2 regions of the Labrenzia sp. ATLA3 genome follow, and region 1 is predicted to be linked to the other one. Evidence: predicted binding sites of a transcription regulator. Region 1 holds the regulator's gene; the other holds the start of a gene.
What was found. Region 1 encodes PhoB, which activates phosphate uptake and scavenging genes when phosphate is short. Its sites were predicted from a motif close to TGTCATNNANCTGTCAT; they were not measured.
Positions count from the first base shown of each region.

Region 2: AC2A6O_RS14065 (UDP-2,3-diacylglucosamine diphosphatase) is a predicted target of PhoB. The motif match lies at 1,726-1,742, and genes of this name have one in related genera.

Region 1 is NZ_JBXUKV010000006.1:186,389-190,600, forward strand. It holds gene pstA (phosphate ABC transporter permease PstA) at 1-510, shown strand, start outside; gene pstB (phosphate ABC transporter ATP-binding protein PstB) at 522-1,319, shown strand; gene phoU (phosphate signaling complex protein PhoU) at 1,351-2,046, shown strand; gene phoB (phosphate regulon transcriptional regulator PhoB) at 2,126-2,827, shown strand; gene AC2A6O_RS17575 (GcrA family cell cycle regulator) at 3,142-3,678, opposite strand; gene AC2A6O_RS17580 (aspartate aminotransferase family protein) at 4,119-4,212, shown strand, end outside.
Region 2 is NZ_JBXUKV010000004.1:554,497-558,708, forward strand. It holds gene AC2A6O_RS14060 (glycosyltransferase family 4 protein) at 1-880, opposite strand, end outside; gene AC2A6O_RS14065 (UDP-2,3-diacylglucosamine diphosphatase) at 877-1,680, opposite strand; gene AC2A6O_RS14070 (SDR family oxidoreductase) at 1,931-2,710, shown strand; gene AC2A6O_RS14075 (OmpP1/FadL family transporter) at 2,780-4,054, opposite strand.

The DNA.
Region 1 (4,212 bases):
ATCCTCGGCCTGGCGGTGTTCATCCAGTTCATGCACCTGCCTCAGTCCGCACCGCTGGTCGGTGGTCTGGTGCTGTCGCTGATGACGCTGCCGACGATCATCATCTCCACCCGCGCCTCGCTGAAGGCGGTTCCGCCAAGCATCCGCGATGCGGCGCTCGGGATCGGGGCATCCAAGATGCAGTCGATCTTCCACCATGTGCTGCCGCTGGCCATGCCGGGCATTCTGACTGGGACGATCATCGGTCTGGCGCAGGCCCTTGGTGAAACCGCTCCGCTGCTGCTGATCGGGATGGTCGGCTTCATCGCCTCCAACTTCCCCGATGGTGTGGCGGCCGGTTTCTTCTCGCCGAACTCGGCCATGCCGGCCCAGATTTACGAATGGGCGAAACGCGCCGATCCGGCATTCTATGAGCGCGCATGGGGCGGGATCATTGTTCTGCTGGTGTTCCTCATGACCATGAACATTATCGCTATCATCCTGCGCCGCAGGTTTGAGCGCCGCTGGTAAGGATTGCTCCGATGAACGAGATGCCGAATTTTGAACAGGCGAAAACCATGACCGAAAGCAAAATTTCCGCGAAAAAGGTGCAGGTCTATTATGGCGATACGCACGCCATCAAAGACGTTGACATCGAAATCCAGCCGCGGTCCGTGACGGCCTTCATCGGCCCCTCCGGATGTGGCAAGTCGACCTTCCTGCGCACGCTCAACCGGATGAACGACACCATCGACATCTGCCGCGTCGAAGGCTCGATCAAGATCGACGGCGAGAATATCTACGACCCCAAGGTCGATCCGGTGCAGCTGCGCGCAAAGGTCGGCATGGTGTTCCAGAAGCCGAACCCGTTTCCGAAGTCGATCTATGACAACATCGCCTACGGCCCTCGGATCCACGGCCTGGCTCGCAGCAAGTCCGAGCTGGATGAAATCGTGGCCTCCAGCCTGCAGAAGGCCGGGCTTTGGGAAGAAGTCAAAAACCGTCTGGACGAGCCGGGTACCGGTATGTCGGGCGGTCAGCAGCAGCGTCTGTGCATCGCCCGTGCGATTGCCGTGAGCCCGGAAGTGATCCTGATGGATGAACCGTGCTCGGCGCTTGACCCCATCGCGACCGCGAAGGTGGAAGAGCTGATCGACGAGCTGCGCGAAAACTTCACCATCGTGATCGTGACCCACTCGATGCAGCAGGCTGCCCGTGTGTCTCAGCGTACCGCGTTTTTCCATCTGGGTATTTTGGTTGAGGAAGGTCTGACGCAGGACATCTTTACCAATCCGAAGGACAAGCGTACGCAGGACTATATTACGGGCCGCTTCGGCTAAGCATTTTTTAGGTTTCTGAAGGGGACACACGATGTCTGAACATACAGTCACGGCTTACGATGACGAACTGACGGCCATGGCCGGCAAGGTCGCCGAAATGGGCGGTATTGCCGAGAAGGCCTTTGCCGATGCGGTCTCTGCGCTGGTGTCGCAGGACCTGGAGCTTGCCAAGGCGACGATCAAAGGCGATGTCCGTCTGGACAACCTTTACAACGAACTTGAAGTGAAGCTGATCGAGCTGATCGTTCGTCGTCAGCCGATGGGGCAGGACCTGCGCGAAATCACCGCTGCCACCCGCATTGCCAACGACCTGGAACGTGTCGGCGATCTTGCAAAGAACGTTGCCAAGCGGGTGATCGCCATCGACAGCGGCTTGCAGTCCAAGAAGCTTGCGATCGGCGTCGAGCACATGACCGAGCTTGCTCTGTCTCAGCTCAAGCAGGTGCTGGATGCCTATACCCGGAAGGATCCGGAAGCTGCCCGCAGGGTGCAGGAAGCCGATGCAGAGGTTGATGCGATCTACACATCCATCTTCCGCGAGCTTTTGACCTACATGATGGAAGATCCGCGCGTCATCACCCAATGCGTCCACCTGCTGTTCTGCGCCAAGAACATCGAGCGCATCGGCGACCACGCGACCAACATCGCCGAGAACGTCTACTACATGGTCACTGGCGAACGTCTGCCGGAAGACCGGGCAAAGGTCGATGAAACGGGCGCGGTCTGAGCGCCGGCTTCTGTCGCATTTGCAAAGGATCTGAACGGCCGGCGCTCTGGCGCCGGTTGCTGTAATTGGAGCGAGATGTATGCCGAAGGTGCTCATCGTTGAAGACGAAGAACCGCTCAGCCTTCTTTTGAGATACAATTTGGAAGCAGAAGGATATTCGGTCGAGTCCTGTGTCCGGGGCGACGAGGCGGAAATCCGCCTGCGGGAAAGCCTGCCAGACCTGTTGCTGCTTGACTGGATGCTGCCGGGCCTGTCCGGAATTGAACTGTGCCGCCGCCTGAGAGCGCGCGAGGACACCGAGCGTCTGCCGGTCATCATGCTGACGGCGCGCGGCGAGGAAGCAGAGCGCATCCGCGGCCTGTCGACCGGTGCCGACGACTATGTGGTCAAGCCTTTCTCCGTGCCGGAGCTGATGGCCCGCGTGCGCGCCATCCTGCGGCGGGCAAGCCCGGAAGTGGTATCTTCCATGCTGCGGTCCGGCGATATCGAACTGGATCGCGAAACACACCGTGTCCGCCGCAATGCCAAGGAAATTCATTTGGGGCCGACGGAGTTTCGTCTCCTGGAATTCCTGATGACTTCGCCTGGCCGGGTCTTCTCCCGCGAGCAGCTTCTCGACGGCGTCTGGGGCCATGATGTCTATGTGGACGAACGCACGGTCGACGTCCATGTCGGCCGATTGCGCAAGGCGCTGAACAAGGGCAAGGCAAAGGACCCTATCCGCACGGTGCGCGGTTCTGGCTACGCCTTCAACGACCAGTTCACCTCTGCAGCTGTCTGAGGGCAGAGTGCGGAATACGCAATGAAAGCCCGCCCACAAGCGGGCTTTTTGCATTTCAGGGGCTATGTGACTGTGAGAGTTATCTGCGTCTTCGCTGCCAGGCATTCGATCAGGCTATGGTCAATAGCTGGAGGATGTCGTCACCTTCTGTTCCCATGAAGGGGCATTTTCGAAGCGAAGGCACTCGGGTCAACGGATGCACAGGGCCTTCGTGAGACGCGGCACACAGGAAGCAGCACCTGGCCGTGGGAAAACTCAAACAAAAAACCCGCCGAAACGGCGGGTTTTTACGAGCTGGATTTATCTGGAGGCTATCAGCCTGCCTGAGCCATCGTCTTGCGGTCGCGGCGGCGGTCGGCGACCGGCTGATAGGCGATCTTGCAGTGATGGGCGCAGTAGGGGACCCCGGCATCGGAATGGCGGCCGCAGAAGTAGAAGTCGTCGGTCGCCGGATCGCCGATCGGCCATTTGCAGGTCCGCTCTGTCAGCGTCAGGATGGTCGCACGCTTGGAGATCGGCACCAGGTCGGCAATCGGTTCGACGCGCGGCTTGGCTTCCGCCACCGGTGCAGGCGCCATGTCTGCTTTAAGTGCTGTTGCGCCGATGGACTGCGGCTGAGTGGGGGTTGGTTTCTTTGGCGCGGCGCCCGCTGGGGGGGCTGCCGTACGCGGCCGGCGCGGCTTGGCGCTTGAAGACGTGGACTTGGCACGGCCGGACAAACCAAGGCGATGGACCTTGCCGATGACAGCATTCCGTGTGACGCCACCCAGTTCGCCTGCAATCTGGCTTGCGCTCAAGCCGTCGCCCCAAAGCTTTTTGAGAAGCTCAACCCGTTCGTTTGTCCAACTCATCGCCGCACCCTTTAGTTTGACCGTCCTGCGGCCATTAACCCCGTGTTAAGCATGCGTGAGCACGCTTAATGATGGCATATCTAGTGCCTCTTGGTGATTTGCCTCACGAGATCTCGTGTTTGATTGTTCAGAGGTTACAATAACGTTAATTTGTCAGGCAACCGCCGAACCCAAACCAGTTGGGGATGAAACGACTTTTCCCCAATTATGGCGAGGTCATTGAGAATTTTATGAAATCCGCCTTCCCGGACGGGTGAAATGTCCTGTGCGCCATTTCCATTGACAGCGCAGGGTACGGGCAGTGTATAAGAAAGCCGCTACGTGCCGCCTCATCGGGGCGGCATGTTGCGTTTTGACCCTTCGGCAACTGTTTCAGATGTCGGCCTGGCGTCTGGGTGACGCTGGGACAGAAAGGGCGTTTAAAGGAGACAAACGAGGTTATGTCCGCGACTGCACTATTCGGAAATTACGCAAGATCGAAACTGGCTTTCGATCATGGGGAAGGTGTCTGGCTGGTAACGACTGACGGCCGAC
Region 2 (4,212 bases), on a different contig from region 1:
CGGACAGAACGCCAGCACCCGTATCGCTGATGACGTCGAGCGGCCCCATCACCGGAAAGGCGGCAACCGGCACGCCGCAGGCCAGTGCCTCCAGCATCACGTTGCCGAAGGTATCCGTGAGGGATGGAAAAACGAAGACATCCGCGTCCGAGTAATGCCTTGCAAGATCCTCACCCACCTTCGACCCGGTGAAATGCGCTGCCGGATACTCCCGGCGCAGATTGTCGAGTTGAGGACCGTCGCCGACCACCACCTTCGATCCGGGCAGGTCGAGATCCAGAAATGCCTTGATGTTCTTTTCGACGGCAACCCGGCCGACATACATGAACACCGGGCGCGGCAGGTCGGCAGGCAGCACGGATCCCTCATAGGGCTTGAACTGCTGTTCATCGACCCCGCGCGACCAGCGCATGAGATTGGTAAAGCCACGGCCGCGCAGATCCTGCTCCAGCGACCGTGTCGCAACCATGCAGCCGCAGCCGGAATTATGAAAACGGCGCAGCCAGCTGTAGGACCACGTCAGCGGCACCGGCAAACGGGCCGACACATACTCCGGAAACCGGGTGTGGTAACTGGTGGTGAAGGGACGCCTTGCCTTGTTGGCCACGCTAGCGGCCAGAAGACCGAGCGGGCCTTCCGTTGCAATGTGAAGATGCTCGCAGCCGTATTCCTCGATTTTCCGGCGCACGATGCCCCGGTGGGTCAGCGACAGGCGGATTTCCGGATAGGTCGGACACGGCAGGGTCGTGAACTCCTGAGGGGTCAGAAACTCCACCCGCACGCCGATCTTTTCCAGTTCCTCGGCCGTGCGTTCCAGCGAGCGAACCACGCCGTTTATCTGGGGATGCCAGGCATCCGTCACAATCAGAATGGAACTCATGCGGCGACCGGCGCTTCCTTGGCTTTCGCCGGCACAGCCTCCTGCTGCGTATGGTCCACCCATCGGATCACCTCAAATGTTCCATCGTGGTGCTCGGCAACCGCAGTGCAGCTTTCCACCCAGTCACCCGTGTTGATGTAGTGAATGCCATCCAGATCTCGATCCGCGGCGTGGTGAATATGCCCGCAAATGACGCCGTCGACACCCTGACGGCGGGCTTCGTCGGACAGCGCCTCTTCGAAACGGCCGATAAAACTGACCGCATTCTTGACCTTGAGTTTGGCCCAGGCGGACAGTGACCAGTAGGTCAGCCCAAGGCGGCGGCGCACCATGTTGAGCCAGGTATTGATGCCGAGCGCGGTCACATAGGCCTTGTCGCCAAAGAAGGCCAGCCACTTGGCGTGGCGGATCACCACGTCGAACTGATCGCCATGAATGACCAGGTAGCGTTTTCCGTTGGCCGCTTCGTGAATGATGCTGTCGGTCACTTCAACGCCGCCAAAGTGGGTACCGAGGAAACTGCGCAGAAACTCGTCGTGATTTCCGGGAATGTAGACGATGCGCGCGCCCTTGCGGCCTTTGCGCAGGATCTTCTGAACCACGTCGTTATGAAACTGAGGCCAATACCACGACCGCCGGAGACGCCAGCCATCGGCAATGTCGCCAACCAGGTAAATGGTCTCGGCGTCATTATCCTTCAGAAAGTCCAGTAGCATCTCCGCCTGACAACCGCGCGTGCCGAGATGGACGTCGGAAATAAACAAGGCCCGGTAATGCCGCGATGCCTCTGCGGTAGACATAGCACTTCTCCAAATTCCCTTTGGAGCGCTTTAGACGCGATTCAAGTATCACTATTATGACAAATGGCGGGACTTCCCCGGCGGTGGTTATTTTCAAGCCTTATGATTGACGCCGACACGCCCGGAAAAATGGCCTCGCGGAGACCACCTGCCGGTTACCAACAGGCAGCCCCCCTGCCCCAAGGGCATTTGACATCGTCCGCTTTTGCCGGTCACAAAGCCTATCCAAATTGCAGCAAGGAGATCGCTCATGGACCTCGGCCTCAAAGGCAAAAAGGCAATCATCTGTGCGTCGAGCCGCGGCCTCGGCAAGGGCTGCGCTCAAGCACTGGCGGAAGCCGGCTGCGATATCGTGCTGAACGGCCGCACCGAAACGGTTCTGGAAGAAACCCGTTCGCAGCTTCACAGCCGCTACGGGGTGAGCGTTACCGCCATCGCAGCAGATGTTTCCACTTCAGAAGGGCAAAAGGCGCTTCTGGCGGCCTGCCCCAATCCGGACATTCTGGTCAACAACAACGGCGGCCCGCCCCGGCGCGACTATTCAGAGCTGGATCGTGAAGCGCTTCTGGAAGGTGTGGTGCAGAACTTCGTCACCCCTATCGAGCTCATGCAGGCCGTTGTACCCGGCATGAAGGAGCGTGGCTTTGGCCGTATCGTCAACATCACCTCGCTGTCTGTGAAGATGCCCATAGAGGGGCTCGACCTCTCCAGCGGCGCGCGGGCTGGTCTCACAGCGTTCCTGGCAGGCGTCTGCCGCCAGCTCGCTCCGCACGGCGTAACGGTCAACAACCTTCTGCCCGGCAAGATGGATACGGACCGGCTGAAGGGGGGCTTTGAACGCGCTGCGCAGCAGAGCGGGAAAAGCGTTGAGGATGTTCGCGCGGCTCAGGCTGCCGAAATTCCGGTTGGACGGTTCGGCTCGGCAGAGGAATTCGGCCAGACCTGTGCTTTCCTGTGCTCCCGTCACGCCGGCTACATCACCGGTCAGAACATCCTGATGGATGGCGGGCTTTACCCGGCAGCCTTTTAAAGCTGGTGAAATAGCAAAAGGCCGGAGCGTTTGCCCCGGCCTTGTTGTGTTTTGTCAGCGAGTTCCCGCTCAGTAGGTGTATCTGAGCGAGGCCGAGATGATGTTCACCTGGCTGTCGACCTTACCGGTGTAGGTACCGATGTTGGAATTGTAGTCCTGGTGGTTGCCAGAAATGTCGATCTTGGTGTCGGCCGGGATCAGGTGCGAGTAGCCGATATCGAAAGCGAGGTTATCCGCCGGCGACCAGGTCATACCCGCCGACAACCACAGACGGTCGTTGTCCGGCAACCGTGTGGAGCGAATGTTCTCGTCAATCGGCGAGAGCTCATAGCCGACACCTGCACGCAAGGTAACCTGCTGGTTCCAGTTGTATTCCCCACCGACCGCGAAGAACCAACCGTCATCGTAGTTGAATTCCAAGTTGGGCAGACCGGTCGGATTGGTGGTCGCCGTACCGCCATCGCTGCTCGGATGCACGGTTTTCAGCCGGGACCAGTTGGTCCATTCAACCGTACCGGCGATCTTGAAAGCGTCGTTGATGCGGTGACTTGCCGACAGGGTCACGGTGTCCGGTGTAACAACTGTCGCATTGATGCCTGCGCGATTGCCCGCAAAGGAAACCGGGGTCGTGCCCACAAAAAAGCGCCCGCCCGGATTGGTGTAGGAGCCATCAAGATCGTTGGCGACCGCAGACCGGTAGCCAAGACCGATTTCAGTCCCTTCCCACGGCCGGATGGTCAGACCGGCGGTCACGCCAAATCCATAGCCCTCCCCCTTGAATTCAGTCGTCGCAGCGGAGGTGGAGAACGGATAGGCCGATTTCAGTCGGACTTGCAGATATTGCGCCTGAATCCCGACACCGACAGCGAACATATCGTTGATCTGATAGGCGATGGCCGGATTTACGTTGACCGAAAACACTTCGGACGACCGGGAATAGTATTGGCCCGCCCAGTTCTGTTCCGGTTTGGTGCTGAGCCCGAACGGCGCGTTGACGGCAAGACCGAACACCAGCTGATCGTTGAAGCGGTAAGCGGTGTATGTGGACGGCACCCAGGCATCCGATGCGATGTCGCCACTGCCCACAGTGCTGGTGGTCGCACCGTTGACGGTTGTCAGCGCACCTGGCGTAAAGGTTCCGTCGATATCGGATTCAGGCATGATGAAGGAGCTATGCGATTCAATCGTAAGCCCCTTGCCGGCGCCAATAAGCGTTGCCGGGTTCCAGAACATCGAGGAGATGGACTCACCCGTCGTTCCGTTCCCTGCGAAAGACATCCCCTGGTAATAAGCGCTTTGTTCTCTCAGCGCGAAACCGCCAGCGAAGGCCGAACTTGCAATCATTGATAGAGCTACTGCTGTTGAAGCAAGTAGAACTGTTTTCTTGTTTACCCACGGCATTGAGTTTCCTCCCATCCCCTAGCCCCCGGATGAATGATGACTACCTGAGACAGGATTTTAGGAGAACGCCGTTCGTTTCAACCGAATATTTACGTCAGTTC